DNA from 3 places in the Streptomyces sp. NPDC057486 genome. Region 2 is predicted to be linked to each of the others. Evidence: riboswitches for the same ligand, from Rfam matches in the RefSeq annotation. Region 2 holds a riboswitch; each other region holds the start of a gene.
What was found. Region 2 has a riboswitch for cyclic di-AMP ahead of ACFU6I_RS31510 (M23 family metallopeptidase). Riboswitches for the same ligand answer to the same signal wherever they lie in the genome.
Positions count from the first base shown of each region.

Region 1: it holds a riboswitch for cyclic di-AMP, as region 2 does, so the genes downstream of both, ACFU6I_RS24730 (NlpC/P60 family protein) here and ACFU6I_RS31510 (M23 family metallopeptidase) in region 2, are expected to answer to the same signal.
Region 3: it holds a riboswitch for cyclic di-AMP, as region 2 does, so the genes downstream of both, ACFU6I_RS14005 (transglycosylase SLT domain-containing protein) here and ACFU6I_RS31510 (M23 family metallopeptidase) in region 2, are expected to answer to the same signal.

Region 1 covers NZ_JBHVEE010000055.1:24,144-31,915, forward strand. The annotation lists gene ACFU6I_RS24700 (PspC domain-containing protein) at 1-261, opposite strand, end outside; gene ACFU6I_RS24705 (PspC domain-containing protein) at 452-1,738, shown strand; gene ACFU6I_RS24710 (response regulator transcription factor) at 1,735-2,430, shown strand; gene ACFU6I_RS24715 (hypothetical protein) at 2,549-2,701, opposite strand; gene ACFU6I_RS24720 (C40 family peptidase) at 2,776-3,813, opposite strand; gene ACFU6I_RS24725 (hypothetical protein) at 4,169-4,522, shown strand; gene ACFU6I_RS24730 (NlpC/P60 family protein) at 4,596-5,786, opposite strand; cyclic di-AMP (ydaO/yuaA leader) riboswitch at 5,785-5,949, opposite strand; gene pcrA (DNA helicase PcrA) at 6,207-7,772, shown strand, end outside.
Region 2 covers NZ_JBHVEE010000085.1:18,071-25,842, forward strand. The annotation lists gene ACFU6I_RS31495 (SPFH domain-containing protein) at 1-797, shown strand, start outside; tRNA gene ACFU6I_RS31500 (tRNA-Met) at 1,177-1,250, shown strand; gene ACFU6I_RS31505 (PP2C family protein-serine/threonine phosphatase) at 1,480-2,634, shown strand; cyclic di-AMP (ydaO/yuaA leader) riboswitch at 2,896-3,048, shown strand; gene ACFU6I_RS31510 (M23 family metallopeptidase) at 3,060-4,154, shown strand; gene ACFU6I_RS31515 (aldo/keto reductase) at 4,309-5,253, shown strand; gene ACFU6I_RS31520 (PrsW family intramembrane metalloprotease) at 5,681-7,213, opposite strand; gene trmB (tRNA (guanosine(46)-N7)-methyltransferase TrmB) at 7,331-7,772, opposite strand, start outside.
Region 3 covers NZ_JBHVEE010000023.1:65,823-73,594, forward strand. The annotation lists gene ACFU6I_RS13980 (MFS transporter) at 1-254, shown strand, start outside; gene ACFU6I_RS13985 (alpha/beta hydrolase) at 251-1,018, shown strand; gene ACFU6I_RS13990 (dihydrodipicolinate reductase) at 1,233-2,312, shown strand; gene ACFU6I_RS13995 (carboxymuconolactone decarboxylase family protein) at 2,309-2,788, shown strand; gene ACFU6I_RS14000 (GMC oxidoreductase) at 2,792-4,435, opposite strand; gene ACFU6I_RS14005 (transglycosylase SLT domain-containing protein) at 4,659-5,426, opposite strand; cyclic di-AMP (ydaO/yuaA leader) riboswitch at 5,431-5,616, opposite strand; gene ACFU6I_RS14010 (DUF5996 family protein) at 6,192-7,145, shown strand; gene ACFU6I_RS14015 (UBP-type zinc finger domain-containing protein) at 7,157-7,516, opposite strand; gene ACFU6I_RS14020 (aromatic acid exporter family protein) at 7,771-7,772, opposite strand, start outside.

The DNA.
Region 1 (7,772 bases), on a different contig from region 2:
CAGCAGCCTGCGTGCCTCGTTCTCCTCCTCGCCCTCCAGCGGGAGCAGCAGCCAGGCGAAGCCGTAGAAGATCAGGCCGACGCCACCGGTCACCGACAGCACACCGATCACGATCCGGAAGATCACCGGGTCCACGTCGCAGTACCGGCCGAGTCCGCCGCACACCCCGGCCACCACTTTCTGCCGCGAGCTGCGCTGCAGCTGCGGTCTCGGTGCGGGCTGCGGTGCGACGCCGGGCTCGGCGTCCTGGGGAACGGTCATGGCTCCATGGTGACGGGCGGCAAGCGCCGACGGGACCCGCGCCGACCCTGGCCGATCCCTGATATTGGTTCCCCCGGACCCTGAAGGGAGCCGTCGCCGGGCGTGCGTCGGGTGCGAACTGCCCGTCTCAGGGTCGAAGTGGGGGCAGACCCTGATACCGCCGCTCACCCGTCCATGTGACGATCGTGGCATGCCGACCGCCTCACCCCGAGCCGCAAGCTCCCTCAGCGCCGACCCGGAGGAGCCACCGCTGCGCAAGCTGTACCGCAGTGCCGACGGACGGCTGCTCGGCGGTGTCGCGCGCGGTCTCGCCGGACATCTCGGGCTGCCCGTCGTCTGGGTGCGGTTCGTCTTCCTCGGCCTGTTCTTCGCGGACGGCCTCGGGGCTCTGCTCTACGCCGTGTTCTGGATCGTTGTCCCCCTCGGCGTCGGCGGCGTCGACGCGCCGCGCTCCGTCTTCGAGACGGCCCCCGACGGCCGGCGCAGGCTCCGCAAGCCCGACAAGGGGCAGGTGTTCGCCCTCCTCGCGCTCCTCATCGGCGCCGTGACCTTCGTCGGTAACGTCGACATGGGCAGCAAGGCCGACCGTTACATCTGGCCGACGCTGCTGATCGGCGCGGGCTCCGTCCTGGTGTGGCGGCAGGCCGACAACGCCCGCCGGGCCCGCTGGATGGAGGTCGGCGGCCGCCGCCGGGTACTGCATCTGGCCCGGGCGCTGGCCGGGGTCGCCCTGGTCGGCCTGGGACTCGCCGTCTTCATCGTGGTACGCGGCTCCGCGGCCCAGCTCGGCAATGTGCTGACCGCGGCGATCGCCGTCCTCACCGGCATCGCGCTGCTGGCGGGTCCGTATCTCGTCCGCATGACCCAGGACCTGTCCGAGGAACGCCTGATGCGCATCAGGGCCCAGGAACGTGCCGAGGTCGCGGCTCACGTCCACGACTCCGTGCTGCACACCCTCACCCTGATCCAGCGCAACGCGGACGACGGCAGCGAGGTCCGCAGACTGGCCCGCGCCCAGGAACGCGAGCTGCGCAACTGGCTGTACAACCCCGAGGGCACCGGCAAGGACGAGGGCGACGAACCGGATACCCTCGCCGAAGCCGTCAAACGCGCCGCCGCCGAGGTCGAGGACAAGCACGGTGTCCCCCTGGAGGTCGTCGTCGTCGGCGACTGCCCGCTCGACGAGAAGCTCGCCGCGCAGATGCAGGCCGCACGCGAGGCGATGGTCAATGCCGCGAAGTACGGTGGCGAGGGCGGCGCCGTGCAGGTCTATGCGGAGGTCGAGGGCCGGACGGTCTTCGTCTCCGTACGGGACCGTGGTCCGGGATTCGATCCGGATTCCGTACCGGGGGACAGAATGGGCGTACGAGAATCAATCATCGGCCGGATGCAGCGCAACGGCGGTACGGCGCGGCTGCGTTCGGTGCCCGGCGGGGGCACGGAAGTCGAGCTGGAGATGGAGAGGGCGGGCGAATGACCGAGACCACCGAAGCGATCGGGGGCCCGGAGCGCCGGGTACGGGTCGTGCTCGTCGACGACCACCGGATGTTCCGCACCGGAGTCCAGGCCGAGATCGGCCGCACCGAGGAGACCGGTGTCGAGGTCGTCGGCGAGGCCGCCGATGTCGACCAGGCGGTCACCGTCATCACGGCGACCCGCCCCGAGGTCGTCCTCCTCGACGTGCACCTGCCGGGCGGCGGCGGCGTCGAGGTGTTGCGCCGCTGCGCCCCGCTGATGGGCGCGGTCGAGAACCCGGTGCGCTTCCTTGCGCTGTCCGTCTCGGACGCCGCCGAGGATGTCATCGGTGTCATCCGCGGCGGCGCCCGCGGCTACGTCACCAAGACGATCACCGGCACCGATCTGGTCGATTCGGTCTTCCGGGTGCAGGAGGGCGACGCGGTGTTCTCGCCCCGGCTGGCCGGCTTCGTCCTCGACGCGTTCGCCTCGACGGACGCGCCGCCCGTCGACGAGGACCTGGACCGGCTGACGCAGCGCGAGCGCGAGGTGCTGCGACTGATCGCGCGCGGCTATGCGTACAAGGAGATCGCCAAGCAGCTGTTCATCTCGGTGAAGACGGTCGAGTCGCACGTCTCGGCGGTGCTGCGGAAACTCCAGCTGTCGAACCGGCACGAGCTGACGCGGTGGGCGACGGCCCGACGACTGGTCTGAGTCGGCCGTTCTCCCGGTCGGGGGCGACGGCGATGTCGAGTTTCTCGCCGACCCTTCGGTGGCCGATGCCCGCGTGGATCCGTTCCACAGCGGTGTCGGCCGGCTCCAGCCACACCACCTACCCGTGGTGCTGTACGCGGGCGGCGGCGTAGAACTCGGCGTCGGTGGCCGGTTCGGCGAGCACGAGGGTGTCGACGGGCTTCGGCGGCAGGAGGTCGCCGGGGGAGCGGAGGGCGAGTGCATGGGCGTGCGTCCGGACATCGGCGTCCATGGGTATACGGGTTCCCCTTCGACCGGTCCGGTGGGACTCCGGACCCAGGACCGCGAACTGCGGAGCGAGGGAGCCTATGCGACCCGGGTCGCTCCCGCGAAGGGCATGTTGTCGATCGGCGCGATGCGGACCGGTGCTCCGGGGTGCGGTGCGTGGATCATCTGTCCGTCGCCGATGTAGAGACCGACATGGCTGACCCCGGAGTAGAAGAACACCAGGTCACCGGGGACGAGTTCGGAGCGGGGGACGTGCCGGCCGGCGTTGATCTGGGTGTATGTGGTGCGGGGGAGTGAGACGCCGGCGGAGCGCCAGGCGGCCTGGGTCAGCCCGGAGCAGTCGAACGAGGACGGTCCGGTGGCGCCCCAGACGTACGGTTTGCCGAGCGCCCCGTAGGCGAACGCGACGGCCTCCGCGGCGCGGGCGTTGGGAGCCTGGGTGGCGCCCAGGCGCGGGGCGCCGCGATCCGCGCGGGCGGCGTCCGCGCGTTCGAACCCGGCACGCTCCGCGGGCGAGAGGGTGTCCAGGAGCTTCTGGGCGTCGGCCAGTCTGGCCCTGACCGTCGTCCGGTGCTTCTTCAGGTCGGCCCGGCGGGCGGTGAGGGCCGCCAGCTCGTTCTTCGCCTCGGTGCGCAGCTGGGCGATCTCGGTGACCTGCCGCTGCACGTTGGAGACCTCGGCCGCCTGGCGGTCGGAGGCCCACTCCACGTACGAGGCCCGTTGCAGATACTGGTCGGGGTCCGAGGACAGCGCCAGCTGCACGGCGGGGTCGAGGCCGCCCGTGCGGTACTCCGCGGCGGCGAGCGAACCGAGTGCGTTGCGGGAGGCATTGAGGCGTTCGGCCCTGCGGGCGGCCTCGTCGCGCAGTGCGTTCAAGGACTTGGCGGCGGCGGTCGCCTCCTCCTTCGCGCCGTTGTACTGCTCGGTGGCGACCTCGGCGTCGTGGTACAGCCGGTCCACCTCGGCCTTGATCCGGGCGGGGGTGGGCTGTGGTTCGGCGTGCGCGGAGCCCGGCAGGACGGCGGCGGTCGCGGCCCCGGCGAGGGCGAGGGTGGCTGCGGTGCGGGCGGCGGAGCCGGTGTGCGGGCGCTGCCTGGGTTTTCGATGCACTGCCACAGGGGCGGGGCTCCTTGGGTCGACTGCCCGTCGGGGCCTACCGGCGGGCCGCTGAGGTCCGGCGGCGGGACACCAACAGGGGGAGCGGCCCGCCGCCGGATTTCTCGGCGGGGTGACCGGGCTGCCGTCCGGGTGCGGAGCGGTGGTGAAGCCGGCCACCTGGACAGGGACGCTAAGCCCGGGGCGCGAGGAAGAGTCGCAATGACGGCTATTGCCCGAATTTGGCAATGTATTGTCGCCGAGTGACTGGAAAATTCCGTCAGAGTCAGGCAATTGGTACAGATGCGAGCGAAATGCCGGGTAGCCCCCACCTCGCCGAAGAGGGGTGATATGGCCCCGGCTAGGCTGCGGCCTCATGGACGTACTCATCAATGTCTTCGTCGCGCTGCACATCATCGGCATCGCCGCCCTCCTGGGCGGCTTCCTGACCCAGATGAAGGCGATGGGCGCGGGCACGGCACGCTTCGTCCCGGCGATGCTGCACGGAGCGCTGACCATGCTGGTCACCGGTGTCGCGCTGGTCGGGCTCAACCAGGCCGACGACCACCCGGTCAACAACATCAAGATCGGCGTGAAGCTGGCGGTCCTGGTGGTGATCCTCGCGCTGGTCTACATCAAGCGGGACGAGGAGAAGGTCGAGAAGGGCGTGTTCGCGGCGGTCGGCGGACTGACGGTCGCCAACATCTTCATCGCGACACTCTGGACCTGAGCCGGACCCACCCGCACGAGAAGCGAGCCCCTGCCGGACCCGGCAGGGGCTCACTCCTTGGAGGAGCTCGGCGTCACGCCGGGCGCACGCTGCCGTAGATCGGCATGTAGTAGATCGACTCCTCGCGGACGTTCGCCCCGGGCTTCGGGGCGTGGATCATCATGCCGTCGCCCTTGTAGATACCGACGTGGCTGATGTCGTCGTAGAAGAAGACGAGGTCGCCCGGTTGCAGGTCGGCCGTGGCTATCCGGGTGCCGATCTTCACCTGGTCCCAGGTGGTGCGGGGGATGTCGACGCCCGCCGCCTTCCAGGCGGCCTGGGTCAGCCCTGAGCAGTCGTACGAGGAGGGGCCCGTCGCTCCCCAGACGTACGGCTTGCCGATCTGGGCGCGGGCGAAGGCGAGAACCTTCTCGGCCTTCGTGGTGGCACTGGTGTCCGAGCCGGTCCCGGTCCCGGTCCCGGTTCCCGTGCCCGTGCCCGCCCCCGTGCCCGTGCCGCTGGTGGAGGCGGCCTTCTTCGCCGCCTCCTGGGCCTTGCGGTCCGCCTCGGCCTTGGCGGCGGCCTGCCGGCGGGCGAGTTCCTCCGCCTTGCGCTTGGCCTCCGCCTCCTTCTCGCGCTCCAGTGCCGCCAGCCGCGCCTTCTCCTCGGCCGTCAGCTTCGACAGCATCGTGCGCGCCTCGCCCAGCTTCTTCTGGACGGATTGCTTGCTGGTCCGGAGCGTGGCCTGGGACTCGGTGAGCGTCTCCAGGCTCTTCGTCGCCTCGGCGCGCTTCTTCGCCGCCGCTGCCTGCTGCGTACGGAAGTCCGTGACCGCCTTCTGCTGCTGGGCGGTCATCCGGTTCATCAGCTGGTTCTGGTCGAAGTACGACTGCGGGTCGTCGGCCAGGAAGAAGGTGGCGGTCGGGGCGATGGAGCCGGTGCGGTACTGCGCGGCCGCGTAGTTGCCGAGTGTTCTGCGCGCCTCGTTCAGCTTGTCGGCGCGCTCGGCCACGTCCTCCAGCAGGGCGTCGACCTTGCCGCGCTGCTTGGCGGAGGCCTCCTTCGCCTGGTTGTACTGCTGGGTCGCGGTGCCCGCCTGCCGGTAGAGGTCGTCGACCTTCTTCTGCACGTCCTCGATGCTGGGCTTGGGTGCGCTCGGGGCGGCCGTGGCGCTCTGGGTCGACAGCAGGGTCACGCCTGCCAGTGCGGCCGTCGTGAGCCCGACGGCGGGGGTGGTGGTGCGTACCCGGCTGCGCGGTTTGCGATGCGATGCCAAAGCCGGCATCTCCTTCCGTGGACCGCCTACCGGGTTAGCTGTCGGGTTCGGGCGGAACGGAAGGCTGCCCTACGGTCCGAGTGGGGATACAGACCGATTCACCCCGGTTTCGCATGTGGGTCCCCGGTTCCGAACTTCCCTGTGGGCAGCGCGGATTCGGCGGGGGAGCCCGCTCGGCGTGGTTCGCCTCAAGGGGGTACGGGCCGCCCGACGGAGCACGCTAGCCAACCGTGGTGCCGCTGTGAAGCTTGATGTTCGATATGCCCGATACGTTTTCGTGACCTTGGTGAAGAGAGGTCGGAGGAGGCGGTCCGGGCCCCGATTCCCTTACGGGGCGTGGGTGGGCGCTCTCCGTGCGTAGGTGCCTTCCGGTCGCGCTTTCCCATGCGGCCGCAGAGTGTCGGTGCGTCGCCCTAGACTCGTGAGGCGATGAGCAGCCTCTTTGACGACAGTTTCCTGGCCGGCCTCCAGCACTCGGAGGAAGAACCCCCGCCGCCCCCCGAGGACTCCGCACCCGAAGCGGTGCCGGAGGACCTCTTCGCGGGTGTCTTCGACGCGCCCCCGCCGCACCGGGACGCGTACTACCGGGACGGCGCCCACCGCCCCGCCATCGACTCCGCCGCCCTGCTCGACGGGCTGAACACCGAGCAGCGCGCCGCGGTCGTTCACGCCGGATCGCCGCTGCTCATCGTCGCCGGCGCGGGCTCCGGCAAGACCCGGGTGCTCACCCACCGGATCGCCCACCTGCTGGCCGAGCGGGGCGTGCACCCCGGCCAGATCCTCGCGATCACCTTCACCAACAAGGCCGCGGGCGAGATGAAGGAGCGCGTCGAGCAGCTCGTCGGACCGCGCGCCAACGCCATGTGGGTCATGACGTTCCACAGCGCGTGCGTGCGGATCCTGCGCCGCGAGTCGAAGCGGCTCGGCTTCACCTCGTCGTTCTCGATCTACGACGCGGCCGACTCCAAGCGGCTGATGGCCCTGGTCTGCCGCGATCTGGACCTCGACCCGAAGCGCTTCCCGCCGAAGTCGTTCACGGCCAAGGTCTCGAACCTGAAGAACGAGCTGATCGACGAGGAGACCTTCGCCGGCCAGGCCGCGGACGGCTTCGAGAAGACGCTCGCCCAGGCGTACGCGATGTACCAGTCCCGGCTGCGCGAGGCCAACGCACTGGACTTCGACGACATCATCATGACGACGGTCCATCTGCTCCAGGCGTTCCCCGACGTCGCCGAGCACTACCGACGCCGCTTCCGGCACGTCCTCGTCGACGAGTACCAGGACACCAACCACGCGCAGTACACGCTCGTACGCGAGCTGGTCGGCCCGGCCGGAGAGGCCGACGCCCCCGCCGAGCTCTGCGTCGTGGGTGACGCCGACCAGTCGATCTACGCCTTCCGCGGCGCGACGATCCGCAACATCCTCCAGTTCGAGGAGGACTACCCGAACGCGACGACGATCCTGCTGGAGCAGAACTACCGCTCCACGCAGACGATCCTCTCCGCCGCCAACGCGGTCATCGAGCGCAACGAGAGCCGCCGCCCCAAGAACCTCTGGACGAACGCGGGCGAGGGCGCCCGGATCACCGGCTATGTCGCGGACACCGAGCACGACGAGGCGCAGTTCGTCGCCGACGAGATCGACCGGCTGACCGACGCGGGCGACGCGAAGGCCGGCGACGTCGCGATCTTCTACCGGACGAACGCTCAGTCCCGTGTCTTCGAAGAGATCTTCATCCGCGTCGGCCTGCCCTACAAGGTCGTCGGCGGCGTGCGCTTCTACGAGCGCAAGGAGGTCCGGGACATCCTGGCCTATCTCCGGGTCCTCGCCAACCCCGAGGACACCGTCCCGCTGCGCCGCATCCTCAACGTTCCCAAGCGCGGTATCGGCGATCGCGCCGAGGCGATGATCGACGCACTGTCGCTGCGCGAGAAGATCACGTTCCCGCAGGCACTGCGCCGCGTCGACGAGGCGTACGGCATGGCGGCCCGCTCG
Region 2 (7,772 bases):
TCATCGCGGGCAGCCACGGCGAGATGGAGAAGCTCGGCATCGTCGTGGACGCCCTCCAGATCCAGGAGATCGAGGACTCCACCGGCTACATCAAGAACCTCGCCGCCCCGCACGCGGCCGCCGTGGCCAGCCAGGCGCGGATCGCCCAGGCCAGGGCCGACCAGGAGGCGACCGAGCGGGAGCAGCAGGCCGCGGCGCTCAAGGCCGAGTACGAGCGGGACACCGCGATCAAGCGGGCCGGCTTCCTCGCCGAGACCGAGCAGTGCAACGCCCGCGCCGCCCAGGCCGGACCGCTGGCCCAGGCCAGGGCCTCGCACGAGGTCGTCGAGGAGCAGACCGCACTGGCCGAGCGGCAGGCGTCGCTGGCCGCGCAACGGCTGGAGGCGGAGGTCAGGCGTCCGGCCGACGCCGAGGCGTATCGGCAGCGCACGCTCGCCGAGGCCGCCCGCGACCAGACGAAGTTCCAGGCCGACGGCAGTGCGTACGCCGAACGGACCCTTGCCCAGGCGCAGGCCGACGCCAACACCGCGCGGGCCACCTCGCTCCGGGACGGCAATCAGGAGCTGATCGCGGCCAACCGCATCGTGGAGAACCTGCCGGCCCTGGCCGACGCGGCCGCCCGCGGGATGTCGGGGGCCGACCTCACCGTTCTCAACGGCACCAACGGTGTCAACGAGATGGCGGCGGGCGTGGTCAGCCAGGGGCTGGCGATCCTCCATGCGCTCCAGCGCGGCGCGAAGGCGGCGAAGCCGGCGGTCGACGCGAAGCGGGCGCCGCGCATCACCGACTCGAGCTGAGCCGGGCTGCTTCTCCGCTCCGGAGGCCTCCGGTACGAGGGATTTCGTTGCGGGGGCTTCCGCTGTGGGGGGCGCGGCACCCTCGTCCGTCGCCGTCCGCGCGGCTGCGGAAACCTTTCGCTGATACAGCAGAAGCCCCATGAACCCCGCGATGAACCCGAGGCCGCCGATGAGCGCGCCGTGCACGGGCGACTGCGGGGTGTGGTCGGTACGGGCAGGGGTGAGCGGTGCGGTCGTCGGAGGCCATCCGGGCAGGCTGCGAGCCGGCAACTGCTTCTCGAATCCGGCACCTTGGTGCAGCGGTGGGCATGGATGGGCGCAGGCGGACCAGTAAATGGTCAACCGTCCGTCCCGGATGGCGTAGAGTTGTGTTCACCGACGCGGGGTGGAGCAGCTCGGTAGCTCGCTGGGCTCATAACCCAGAGGTCGCAGGTTCAAATCCTGTCCCCGCTACTGAAGAATCAGGCCCGGCATGCATGAAGCATGCCGGGCCTGATTCGCGTTTCCGTCCCCCCTTCGGCCGACGCGGAGTCGCCGCGCGACGCCGCTCCGGCCAGCCTGGGGGAGTGGGGTGCGGCACCGTCCGCAGTCAGGCGCGTACCGGGCAGGAGGCCGCGGGGGCGCATCGGGCAGGAGACCACAGGAGCCGCTGCGCGTACCGGGCAGGAGACCACTGGTGGGGATGGCGGAGAAGCTGCGGGGGGTGCGGGCCGGGGGCGGCAGCCGTTCCCGGCGGTTCGTCGGCGTGCTGCCTGCACTGATGATCATCGTCGGGCTCGTGTTCGACATCCTCACCCCGCCGCCGTTCACCGCCGTGCCGCTCTTCGTGGCTGCCCCGCTGGTCGCCGCGCCGTTCTTCACCCGGGCGGGCACCGTCCGTATCGGCGCCGCCTCGCTGCTCTCGATCCTCGTCCTGCGGAGTGAGAGCGGCACGGTGCTGCAGGTCGTGCCGTCCCTCGAGATCCTCACCGTGCTCACCGTCTCGCTCCTCGCCCTCTTCATCAACGGAGTCGTACGGCGAAGCACTCAGCAGCTGGCTTCGGCGCGGGTCATCGCGGAGACCGCCATGCGGGCCGTGCTGCCGAAGCCGAACGACTGGATCGGCGGGCTGCAGGTCGCCGCGCGGTACGAGGCGGCGCAGGCGGACGAGTTCGTCGGCGGCGACCTGTTCGCCGTGGTGGACAGCCCGCACGGCGTGCGGCTGGTGGTCGGGGACGTGCGGGGCAAGGGGCTCGACGCGGTCGAGGCGGTGGCGGTGATCATCGGCGCGTTCCGGGAGGCCGCCGAGCAGGAGGCTTCGCTGGAGGACGTGGCGCAGCGGCTGGAGCGGGCGCTGGCGCGGGAGGGGGAGCGGCGCGGCGGGATCGATCCGGTCGAGGGGTTCGTCACCGCCGCACTCGCCGAGATCCCGCATGGCGGTGCCGAGGTACGGATCGTCAACCGCGGCCATCCCGAGCCGCTGCTGCTCCATGCCGACGGCGAGGTGGAGGTGCTGGTGCCGAGCGTGCCCGCGCTGCCGCTCGGTATGGGGCTGGGGGTGTGGCCGGACCTGGCCGACGTCTGGGGTCTGGCCGCCGGGACGACGCTGCTCGTCTACACCGACGGCCTCTCCGAGGCTCGGGACAAACAGGGGATCTTCTACGATCCGGCGGCCCGACTGCGCGGACGGCTCTTCCCCGGGCCCGAGGAACTGCTGTCCGCACTGACCGATGACGTACGGGTGCACACGGGTGGCAAGTCCACCGACGACCTGGCACTGGTGGCGGTCGCGCGGCCCGCGGAGGGGCAGCTGGAACGGCGCACGAAGGTGAAGATCGTGGGGCGCGGTCAGGAATGAGTCGCGACTGCGGTGAGCACACGAGGACGATGCCACCGTGCGTAATCGAAGAGTTCCGCTCCGCATAACGTTTGACGCAACGTCAGAAAGACGGTAGCGGCTGAGTCGGGGTCAACTCGTCCGATTCCACCCGGTTGTGTCCCGTAAAGTCCAGGCCAAGGTCGTCAACGATCAGTGGGAACGGCTTGGAATCGGACCCGTGTGTCTATTAACGTTCGATAACGCAGCGCGGTCGTCCCAGCCGTCGTCAGTGGCGGCACCCGTGCGCGAGCGCCGAATTCCGCAAGGGAACCGGGGAACCACCTACATGGGGTGAATCGGACACCTGTGTCTCGTGAGAGGCAGAGGAATCCGTAGGAGACCTTCCTGCTCCGAACCCGTCAGCTAACCCGGTAGGCGAGAAGGAAGGAAAGGAGTGCGCCCCCGTGGCGTCCAACAAGCCTGCCCCCGAAGCCCCTTCCCGGTTCGGCCCCGACTTCACCACCGAGTACGGATCCGGGACGGACACCGAGTTCGGCACCGAAGGCTTCGGAGAGACCGACCGGGCCTGGGAGGAATGGAACCCCACCGAGGAGTCCGTCCGCCCCGTACGTGGCAGGCACCGCGTCGCCAAGCAGCGCAACGGGCTCGCCCGTAGCTCCACGGTTCTCGGTGTCGGTGTCATCGCGGCCGTCGGCGCGGGCGGCATGGCCACCGCGCAGAGCAAGCCGCCGGTCTCCATCTCCCTTCCCGATTCCATCGCGGACAATCTCCCCGACGCCGGCTCCCTCCCCGGGGTGGGCGCGCTGTTCTCCGACGGGTCCGCCATCGACCAGGCCCAGGCCGAGACCGCCGCCGCACCGCTGACCAGCGCGGGCATCACCACCGCCGAGGCCGAGCAGGGCGCCACCGACGCCGGCGAGGCGCTCCGCGCCCGCATCCTCCAGCAGGCCGAGCAGCAGCAGAACGCCGCCGACGAGGAGGCCAGGGCGGCCGAGGAGAAGGCCGCCGCGGAGAAGGCGGCAGCCGAGGCGAAGCAGAAGCAGGACGTCGCGGCGGCCAAGGCCGAGGCCGCGAAGAAGAAGGCGGAGGCGGAGGCGAAGGCGAAGGCCGAGGCCGAGCGGCTCGCCAAACTGGCCGCCAGCTACGCCATCCCCACCTCCTCGTACACGATCACCTCGACCTTCGGCCAGGCCGGTTCGATGTGGTCCTCCGGCTACCACACCGGTCTCGACTTCGCGGCTCCGACCGGCACCCCGATCAAGGCCATCCACACCGGCACCATCAAGTCGGCCGGTTGGTCCGGCTCCTACGGCTACCGCACGGTCCTGGAGCTCGAGGACGGTACGGAGCTGTGGTTCTGTCACCAGTCGTCGATCAACGTCAGCGTCGGCCAGAAGGTCACCACCGGTGAGACCATCGGCCGCGTCGGTGCCACCGGAAATGTGACGGGCCCTCACCTCCACCTGGAGGTCCACACCTCGAGCGGCACGGGCATCGACCCGATGACCTGGCTGCGCGACAAGGGCCTCACGCCCTGACCCGAGGAACGCGAGCCGTCCCACCGGCCCGCCATCGATCCCCGGCAGCCCTGACGCTCACCCCCCGACGTCAGGGCTGCCGGTCCGTTTCTCCACGGCTTTCCCGTGCATCATGCATGGAATAGCGGCACCGGTGGATTTTGTTGATCCACTTATGACTTCTCTCCGCAGGCTCGGCTCTTCCGACCTTCAGGTCTTCCCGCTCGCCCTCGGCGGCAACGTCTTCGGCTGGACCGCCGACGAGGCGCAGTCGTTCGCCGTCCTCGACGCGTATGCCGCGGCGGGCGGCAATTTCATCGACACCGCCGACTCGTACTCCGCCTGGGTCCCCGGCAACGAGGGCGGCGAGTCGGAGATCGTCATCGGCAAATGGCTCGCCGCACGCTCCGACCGCTCCGACATCGTCGTCGCGACGAAGGTCGGCGCCCATCCCGAGTACAAGGGCCTCTCCGCGACCACCATCAAGGCCGCGGCCGAGCAGTCGCTGCGCCGTCTCGGCACCGACCACATCGATCTCTACTACACGCACTTCGACGACGAGACCGTCCCGGTCGAGGAGATCATCACCGCTTTCGACCAGTTGGTGAAGGACGGCAAGGTGCGCGCCATCGCCGCCTCCAACATCAGCCCGGAGCGGCTCCAGGCGTCCCTGGACTTCTCCGAGCGCGAGGGGCTGGCCCGTTACGTCGCCCTGCAGCCGCACTACAACCTCGTCTCCCGTGACACCTACGAGGGCGAGCTCCAGGACACCGCCGCCCGCGCCGGGCTCGCCGCCGTCCCGTACTTCGCCCTGGCCTCCGGTTTCCTCACCGGCAAGTACCGTCCGGGCACGTCGGTGGAGAGCGCCCGGGCCGAGAATGCCGGCCGGCACCTGGAGTCGGAGCGGGGCCGGAAGGTCCTGGCCGCACTCGACAGGGTGGCCCAGGAGCGCGGCGCCGAGATCGCGACCGTCGCCCTGGCCTGGCTCGCCGCCCGTCCGACCGTAGCCGCCCCGATCGCCTCGGCCCGCACGGTCGATCAGCTGCCGGCACTGGTGGCCGTCGCCGACCTGCGGCTGACCGAGCAGGAGCTGGCGGAACTCACCGAAGCGTCCGCCTGACCCGTCACCGGGGATGCCGGGGCGGCCGGCTCCCCCGGTGCTGCGACCGGAAAGGTTCACCGGCTCGCGACGCCCGGAACCTCGCTGCGTTGTCGCATCACCCGAGTACGTCCGGTACGAGGGCGATCCTCCGCCTTGCGATGCACCGCACCGGACGCCGCGGGCTTCCCGGCAGACCTTTCCGGTCGCAGCACTAGTGCCCCTCCCGGCAAGCTTTGCCCCGTCGCACCGCCCGGCACGCGCTCCCCCAAGGCCTCAAGGGCCAGGGGGGACCCCCTTCCGCGTTGGCCAAAAGCCCTGGTAGCTCCTTCCCCAAGCTCTCAACTCCGTTCGAGCAGGGGAGACCCCATCCAAGGACTTCCGGCCGCCTTGCGATCACACGCACCGGACGGCGCTCCTCATGGGGCAAACATTGCCGGTCAAGGCACTAGCGGTGCCGTCCGTGGGGCGGCCGGTGATACGGCTGCCCAGGGGGTGACAGGTACGGGTTGTGGCCGCCGTACGGCTGGTACTGCTGCGGAACCGGCGCCGGGGCCACGTACCGCGGGCGCAGGCGGCCCGTCGCCTGTGCCGCGTACGCCAGGGCGGGGGCGGCCACCTCCCGGCGCTGCCAGAGATGGTGCAGCAGTTCCAGTTCACGTGCGCTGAAGTCCGGTTCCGCCGCCCCGCGGCCTGCCCGGCGGCGCAGGAACGCCAGGGACGTGGCGAACGACTCGTACTCGGCGACCGTCCGCGCCGCCGCCTTGCCGCGCGCCGCGGCCTGCGCCTTGGCGTGACTGCGTACCTGCGCCGCGATCCGGCTGTGAGCGCCGTGGGCGGGGCCGTAGGCGGCGGCGTACCCATACCCCGGGGCTCCGTACCCCGCTTGCGCGTGCTGCCGGCGCGCCAGGTCCCGGGCCAGGCCGCGGGCCCGCATCGAGGAGAGCGCGAGCGGCTCGGCCGGGGTCAGCCAGCCGGCGGCCGCGTACGCGGGCAGCTCGGTCGCCAGGGTGCGCAGCTCCCGCTGGCGCGACCAGATCGCCAGCCAGGTGACCAGTCCGAAGACCGGGACCATGAACACCCCGTACACGACATAGAAGCCGTACGGGCCGAACGTCCCCGAGCCGTTCCACAGGGCGTGCATGCCCATGGCGAGGACCAGTCCGAGCAGCGGCAGCGCGATGCGGCGGATGCGGTGGCGGCGTGCGCTGAGCGCCGCGAAGCCGAAGCCCAGGCCGGTCAGCACGGTGAAGAGCGGATGTGCGAACGGCGTCATCACCCCTCGTACGAAGAAGGTCGCGGCCGTCACCGACGCCAGGCCCGAGTTGCCGATCTGCTGGTCCTCGCCGAACGCGTTGCCCAGATAGAGGATGTTCTCGGTGAAGGCGAAGCCCGTCGCCGTGAAGCCGGCGATGACGACCCCGGCGACGACACCGCCGAAGTCCCTTCGCCGGAACAGGAAGATCAGCAGGACGGCCGCCGCCTTCGCGCTCTCCTCGACGACCGGCGCTATGACCGTGGCCCCGAGGGTGTCCGCGTTCGCCGGGTCCGCGGTGGCCGTCGCGATCCAGCGGGTCGCGAAGGAATTGGCGATGATCGCGACCAGGGCGGCGGCGCACGCACCCCAGGCGAAGGCGAACAGCAGATTCCGCCAGGGTTCGGGTTCGACCCGGTCCAGCCAGCGGAACGCCGTCATCAGGAGCGGGACGGGCAGCACGGCCAGACCGAGCCCGACCAGGAATCCTTCGGTGCCGGTCTGGGCGCGGACCAGGGCCAGGATCACCAGCCCGCACAGCGCGAGCACCGTGAAGACCGCAGCGATACGGAACGTCTTGCTCCGCCAGACCATGCCGACGCGGCGTGGGCGGTAGCGCCACTGACCCCGCTCCGGCACGGCCGCCAGGATCTCGCCGACCCGCTGCTCCTCGAGGAGCGGGACGGCCGGCTGCGACTGTTGCTGCTGGACAGAGCCGTCGGACACCCCATGACCCTAACGAGGGGGACTGACAGCTGACCATGGGGCGACGAGGTGCGCGTGCCGCCCCGTCAGGAAATCCGCAGCTCAGCCACGGGTGAGGACCCGGCCGCGCCGGAAAGGTCAGCTACGGGCGAAGAGCAGGTCGTGCACGACGTGGCCCTTGTCCAGGCCCTGCCCCTCGAACCGGGTCAGCGGACGGAACGCGGGCCGCGGTGCGTAGCCGCCGTCCGCCACCGTGTTCTCGAACAGGGGGTGCGCGGTCAGCACCTCGAGCATCTGCTCGGCGTACGGCTCCCAGTCGGTCGCACAGTGCAGCACGGCTCCCGGCTTCAGCCGCTGCGCCACCAGATCGAGGAACTCCGGCTGGATCAGGCGCCGCTTGTGGTGGCGCTTCTTGGGCCACGGGTCGGGGAAGTACACCCGGAGCCCGTCGAGCGAGTCCGGCGGCAGCATCTCGCGCAGCAGGATGATCGCGTCACCGTTGGCCACCCGGATGTTGGACAGTCCGTTCCGGTCCGCGAGCCCGAGCAGATTGCCCTGGCCCGGGGTGTGCACGTCGACG
Region 3 (7,772 bases), on a different contig from region 2:
GCATCCCCCAGCTCTTCAGCGCCGCCGGCCACGCCGACCCGGGCGCCGCCGGGACGAATGTCTCGCGTGTCGCCGGTCTGGGCTATCTCGGCATGCTGGCCGGTCCCGCCGTCATCGGACCGCTGACACACTTCCTCCCGCTCAACCTGACCTTCCTGCTGCCCCTTGGGTTCTGCGTCGTGGCATCGTGCGCAGCCGGCTTGCTCCGCTCGCCACGCACCGCTCCCAGCCGGCTGGAGGCCGAGGCGGCATGACGGGAACGGACGGCACGAGCCCGGGGTGCGGCACACTGCGGCACTTCACGCTGAAGTGCGACGGCGAGACCCTGAGTTGCCTGGCAGCAGTCCCGCACATGTCGCATCCCAGCGTGCCCGCTCGCCCCACAGCCGTACTCCTGCACGGCGCCGGTACCAGCGACACGTCACGCCTCACCGGGCTGCTGTCGGACTTCGCCGCTCGCGGACACCACGCTCTGGCCTTCGACTTCTCCGGGCACGGTGACAGCTCGGGTCGGCTGAGCGAACTGAGTCTGAAGCGCAGGTTCGCGCAGGCCCGAGCCGTGATCGACAGCCGTGTTCCCGACGGCGGCCCGCTGGTGCTGATCGGATTCAGCATGAGCGGGCAGACCGTCGCCGACCTGGCGGCGCACTACGGATCCCGGGTCGTCTCCATCGGACTGTGCGCGCCGGCGGTCTACGCTCCCGAGGCATGGTCCGTTCCCTTCGGCGCGGGATTCACCGAGATCATCCGCACGCCGGACAGCTGGCGGCGGTCTCCGGCACTCGACGTCTTCCGCTCCCTGTCCACCCGCGCGGTCCTCGCCACACCACTCACGGACACGATCATTCCCCCGGCCGTGACGCAAGCGGTGGCCGGCGCCCTGGCCACTTCGCGCTGCCGCTTCACCGGGCTCGTCCACCCCGAAGCCGATCACCGCCTGGGCCAGTGGTTCGCCGTCAACGCCGTGGCGCGCGGCCGCTTCGTCGACACCGTACTCAGCGACACACCCCCGACGTAGGGACCGTCCACGAGACCAACGGCCCCCGACCGCACGGCGTCCCCGTCAGCCTTTCCGGTCGCAGCACTGGACGCCGCGGGTGGCCGCAGCCCGAGGGGCGTCGCACGGGGGGGCCGACTCCCCTGCCCCGCCCGGCGAACTCGCCTGCTCCGCCCGGCAAACTCGTCGCGTCGCGGCACTAGGAAGTGACAGGTCCACTCGCTACCCTCCGCGCATGATTTCCACCGTCGTCTGGGGCACGGGCAACATCGGCCGCTCCGCGATCCGCGCTGTCGAGGCCCATCCGGCGCTCCAGCTCACCGCTGTGCTCGTCCACAATCCCGACAAGGTGGGACGTGACGCGGGCGAACTCGGCGGGCTCGATCGTCCGCTGGGGATCGTGGCGCGCGACGACGTCGATGCCGTGCTGGCCACCGGCCCCCGGGCCGTCGTGTACGCCGCGTCCGGCGACATCCGCCCCGACGAGGCTCTCGCCGACATCACCAGGGCGATCCGGGCCGGGGCCGTGGTCGTCACCCCCGCGCTGTACGCCCTGTACGACCAGTTGGGCGCCCCGTCGGAGCTGCGGGATCCGGTGCTGGACGCCGTCGCGGCCGGTGGTGGCTCGCTGTTCGTCTCGGGTGTCGACCCCGGCTGGGGCAATGACGTACTCCCGCTGCTGATCAGCGGACTCGGCACCTGCGTGGATGTGATCCGCTGTCAGGAGATCTTCGACTACTCCACCTACGACCAGGAGGAATCGGTCCGGTACCTGGTAGGCATGGGCCAGCCGATGGAATACGAGCCTCTGATGCTCGCACCGACCGTCCCGACCATGGTGTGGGGTGGGCAGATACGGCTGATGGCCAGGGCTCTGGGGGCCGAACTCGACGACATCCGCGAGACGTTGGACCGACGCCCGCTCGACGCCACGGTGAGCACCAGAACGATGGGCACGTTCGAGGCCGGTACTCAGGGCGCCGTGCGGTTCGAAGTACAGGGCATCGTCGGCGGCGAACCCCGCATCGTCATCGAGCACATCACGCGCATTCACCCCTCCTGCGCACCGGACTGGCCGACGCCGCCCGACGGGGACGGCGCACATCGAGTGATCATCGAGGGCCGTCCGCGCATCGAGGTCACGGTCGAGGCCACCGACGAGGGCGAGAACAGGTCCGCGGGCGGGAACGCCACCGCGGTCGGCCGGCTCGTGAGCGCCATCGACTGGCTCGTGGACGCGGAACCAGGAATCTACGACGCGCTCGACGTCCCGCTGCGCCCCGCAGTCGGCAGGCTCGGAAGGAGACATCCATGAACATCGACATCCCCGAGGGCAAGGACGCGATCGAGTACGTGTGGGGCGAGATGGTGCCCGGGATCGGGATCGCCGCATCGAACTTCTCGCTGTCGGTGTACGCCCACACGACCCTGGGACTGCGCGAGTTCGAAGCCGCGCGGTTGCGAATCGCCCAGATCAACGGGTGCCTCTTCTGCCTCGACTGGCGGACCGAACGGGACGGTGTGAAGGTCGAGGAGGAATTCGCCGACGCGGTGACCGAGTGGCGTACCACCGACGTTTTCGACGACCGAACCCGGTTGGCCGCCGAATACGCCGAGCGGTACGCCCTGGATCACCACAACCTCGACGACGCGTTCTGGTCCCGGATGACCGCGCACTACAGTCAGCTCGAGATCGTGGAGCTGAGCATGAGCATCGGATCATGGCTGGCCTTCGGCCGGCTCAACCATGTGCTGGGCCTCGACACCGTGTGCGCGCTGCCCGGCCGTTGATCGTCACAGGTCGGTGGCGATGATCTTCTCGATGTTCCGTTCGGCGAGCGCGGTGATGGTGACGAACGGGTTGACGCTGGTGTTGCCGGGGATCAGCGAGCCGTCGATGACGTACAGGCCCACGTAGCCGTGCAGGCGGCCGTAGTTGTCGGTGGCCCGGTTCAGCACCGCGCCGCCGAGCGGGTGGTACGTGAGGTGGTCGCCCCAGATCTTGTAGGTGCCGAAGAGATCGGTCCGGTAGATCGTCCCCTCCTTCTGGTTGATCCTGTCGAAGATCGTCTTGGCGGCGTCGATGGACGGCTGCTTCCAGGCGGTCTGCCAGTTCAGGTCGACCGTGCCCGTCGCGGCGTTCCAGGAGAACTCGGCCCGGTTCGGGTTCTTGGTGATGGACAGGTAGAACGAGGCGTATGTCTCGATCCCGGTGGGCAGCGGCGCAACCTCGGCGAACGCGCCACCGGCCGCCCAGTTGTCGATGCCGCCCGTGGGAATGGACGCCTGAAGACTGCCGGTCGGGTCCCACAGGTGATTGGCCCGGCCGCACATGACGTTGCCGTTGTCGCCCCACCCTTTGCCGATCTCGTTGTTCAGGGCGGGGAGCGCACCGGTGGCCTTCAGCTTGACCAGCAGCTTGCTGGTGCCCACGCTGCCGGCCGCGAAGAACACCCGGTCGGCGGTCACCGTCTTGGTGGCCGTGGTGTCACCGCCGGTGTCGATCTGGTCGATGACGACCGTGTAGCCGCCACCTGCCGCCGGGGCGACCGAAGTGACCTTGTGCAGCGGCGAGATGGCGACCCTGCCGGTGGCTCTGATCCGGTCGAGGTACGTCTTCTGCAGCGATTTCTTGCCGTAGTTGTTGCCGTAGAGGATCTCGCCGGCCAGCGCCGACCTGGGGACGGTTCCGGCCTCCTCCTGCCTCATGTAGTCCCAGTCGTACACGGTGGGCACGAAGACGAACGGGAAGCCGGCACGTTCGGCCTGCTTACGGCCGACCCGGGCGTACTGGTAGCACGCGGCGGTGTCGAACCAGGCCGGATCGATGGTGCCGACGCCGAGCCCGGCATTGGCGCGCGGGTAGTAGATGCCGTACATCTCGTCGGCGTCCACCGACGGGAGGACGGCTCCGAAGTTCTCGCGCTTGGGGGTGACCGCCATCCCGCCGTTGACCAGCGAGCCGCCACCGACACCGCGGCCCTGGTAGACGGTGATCCCGCTGAACTCCTCGGCGTCGAGGATCCCTGTGTTGCGGGTGATGTTCCTGTCGATGGGGAAGCCGAGGAAGTTGCTGAGCGGCTGCTTGGTCCTCGTGCGGAGCCAGTACGACCGGCTGTCCGGGGAGGTCGTGTTGGCGAAGATCTTGCCGTCCGGGCCGGGGGTGTCCCAGGCCATGCCCATTTCGATCATGTGCACGTCGACGCCTGCCTGGGCGAGACGCAGTGCGGCGACGGAGCCGCCGTATCCGGTGCCGATCACCAGGGCCGGGACATGGGCTCCGGAGTCGATCGGAGCGGCTGCGGAGCGGATCCCGGCCCGGGCCGGGATGGTGTGACCCGCGAGGGCCACGGCTCCTAAAATAGAACCAGTTCCTGTGATGAATCTTCGACGCGAAACACCCTCGGTGCCTGCATCATGCATGGTAGAGTCACTCATGTGACACGCCTCACTCTCTTCAGAGTGAAACTGGTTCTACTGCTGTTTGCGTGTCAAGTCACTACATACCTGCGGGTAATATGCACCCGATCGAGGGACCCGGACACGCAACGTCACGCGTCGCCCCGGACCGCGCGGCAGGAGGACAGGACCGACGGGAACGGGTGGCGAAGCCCTGTCGGACCTTCGCCACCCGTCATTCCCGAATCGACGCAACCGGGGGTCAGTAGGCCCCGAACACGTTGTCGATCGAGCCGTACTTGGCAGCGGCGTAGTTGCACGCGGCCGTGATGTTGGCGACCGGGTCGTAGGGGTCCATCGACGTACCGGGCACGTGGTAGGCCCGGAAGGTGGGGTCGATGACCTGCAGGAGACCCTTGGACGGCGTGCCCTTGGCTGCGTTCGAGTCCCAGTTGTTGATGGCCCGGGGGTTGCCCGAGGACTCGCGCATGATGTTGCGGTGGATCCCGTCGTAGCTGCCGGGGATGCCGTGCTTGGCCATGACGGCCAGCGACTCCTTGATCCAGCCGTCGAGGTCGTTCGTGTACGTCGTGGGCTTGGGGGTGACCACAGCGGCGGTGCTCGCGGCCGTCGTGGACTCGACCGCCGCGGGCGCGGCCTTGGCGCCGATGGTGAGCTTCTGGCCCGGGTGAATCACGCCGGGGTCGGCTCCGATGACCGCTCGATTGTCCTTGTACAGCTGCTGCCAACCGCCGCTCACGGACTGACTCAGGGCGATCTTGTAAAGGGTGTCACCGGCTATCACGGAATAGGTGGAGGGCGTAGCCGCCCGCACGGCAGTCGGCTTGGCGGGGGCGGCAGCGGGCGCCACCGCATTGGCGACGGCGGTGACAGACTGCGCCGGCGCTGCCGAGGCAACGGTGGCCCCGATCATCGGAAGAGCCAGAGCGGCTCCGCCCGTGCTCACGGCAATGATTCCGCGAGTCAGCGAACCGGACTTACGACGACGGTGGTTACCCATTGCGGGCATGGCGCATTCCTCTCCGTCGCCTACGAGGTGAGCTGTCGGGTTGAGGCTGGAGTTGCCTCGCCGTATGGGAATACGACTTCACCCCTAGCCGTTCCGGATACCGGATCGGCGGCTTGCCTGGGTCCCCCGCTCCTGCCGTACGTGAATGGTCGGGTTACCGGACGGCGGCAGGATTCGGCGTTCCATCCGGATTGACGGTGACCGTAGGCGAGAAACTCCGACCTGAACAAGCCCCCATTTCTCGATCACAATTCATTTACAAGATCGAGTCGCGGAATTTCACCTGATCCACCCCGGCCCACGAAGCCAACTTTCTTGGCGCAGCAGGGAACCGGGCGGCACGCCGCTGCGTCCGCGCGCCCGAAAGGTGACTCTCACCACTCAGTCCGAAAAGGGCGATTTGCCCGACCCGTAAGACCCCGACCCGTGAGGGTTTCGCATGCATCGGACAGTCGAGCAACTTCCCTTAATCGCCAAAATTCCGACATTTAGCAGATATTGGCTTCGACGGACAGGCCCTCGGGCCTCCGACTCGTCGGGAAGGTCGCCTCCCACGAGGCGACCGGGGCCAGTCGCACGTCACGCATCTGCGCCGACTGCGGCGCACGAGTGGCCGCCCACCCCGGCCTGGTCGCGCAGGTTCACACGAACGACACCACGACGGCCGCACGAGGTGCCGTACGCCTTCGGCATGGCCATGATGGTGCGGAAGAACGCCCTGCCCGCCCACCGGGACCGTCCGGCAGCACGAAAGAAGTGATGGCGATGGAGCTGTTCCCGCCCATGCCGCTCGCCGAGTGGCGTGACACCAAAGAGACGCTCCACCGCTTCGCGCAGGTCGTCGGAAAGATCCGTCTCGCGGCCAGCGTCCGGCGCAATCACTGGTGGAACGTTCCGTTTCACCTCACCGGCCGCGGTATCACCACCCGCCCCATGGGGCAGATCGACGGCAACCCGATTTTCACGGTGGACTTCGACTTCGTCGACCATCGCCTCGTCATCACAAGACTGGACGGTGTGACGGTCTCGTTCCCACTTTCGGGCCAGTCTGTGGCGTCCTTCCACAAGAAGGTCATGGCCGCCCTGGAAGCACTGGGCATCAAGGTGGATATCAACGTGCCCAGGCCATTTGATCTGCCCGACGCCGAGCGGCCGTTCGCCGAGGACACCCAGCACGCGGCATACGATCCCGAACACGCCAACCGGTATTGGCAGGTTCTCAGTCAAGTGGCACTGGTACTGGAGGAATTCGCGGCGCGGTTTTCGGGGAAAGTCAGTCCCGTGCACCATTTCTGGCACACCTTCGATATCGCCCACACCCGCTTTTCGGAGCGTCAGATCGACCAGCCCCAGCAGGTCGACCCGGTGACGCGGGAGGCCTACTCCCGAGAAGTGATCAGCTTCGGATTCTGGTTCGGTGACGACAAGTTCGCCGCTCCCGCGTTCTACTCGTACACCGCTCCCGAACCGGCGCGGTTGGCGGAGGAACCGCTCACTCCGGTGTCGGCGCAGTGGGTGGATCGCGGCGGCAGCCATCTGGCGGTGCTGCCGTACGACGCGGCCCGCACCGAGAGCGATCCCCGTGCGGCCGTTCTCGCCTTCTACGAAAGCGCCTATCAGGCCGGAGCGGGGCGCGCCGGCTGGGACATCGGCCGTCTCGCCTGTCCCGACGGGACGACCGATCCGTGCCTGAGGACCCATATGTCTGCCGGTGGCTGAGGAGCGCGGCTTCAGTGCAGCTGCTGCTCCCAGTCCGAGGGGACCTTGTCCCGGGGTCCCGGGGTCGGCTGGTCGACCGGGTGCGAGGTGGGCGGGAGCAGCTCCAATCCCTCGTAATATTCCTCGGTCTCGATGTTCCAGAGCCAGTTCTCCCCCGGCTCGAAGCTGGCCAGGAAGGGATGTCCTGCCTCGCGTGCGTGCTTCGTACCGTGCTGCGAGGGGGAGGAGTCGCAGCAGCCGATGTGACCGCACGCGGCGCAGCGGCGCAGGTGCAGCCACCATCCCGGTCCTTCGCCCGCCAGGCAGTCCGCACATCCCGCCCCGCTGGGAGCCGCGGCGAGATCGATGCCTGGGATCTGGTCAGGTGCCATGTGACGTGTCTCCGTGATCAGGCGCGGGACCGCGGACCCTGCGGGTCTCGGCCCCGGCGCTCCGAGGCTTCCGGTGCCCCTCCTGCATCGTAAGGCCGGGTTGCACGGTCCGCCTGCGCCGAACAGCCGTGCCGGACTCCGGGCGCCGATCGGTGGTGTGAAGTGCCCACCCTGCAGAGGGCGTTCGCGTGTGCGGGCGGCAGCAGGGCCGAGGCATTCGGGCGTCGCGGGGCGCGGTCTCCTGTCGGCTCGCGTC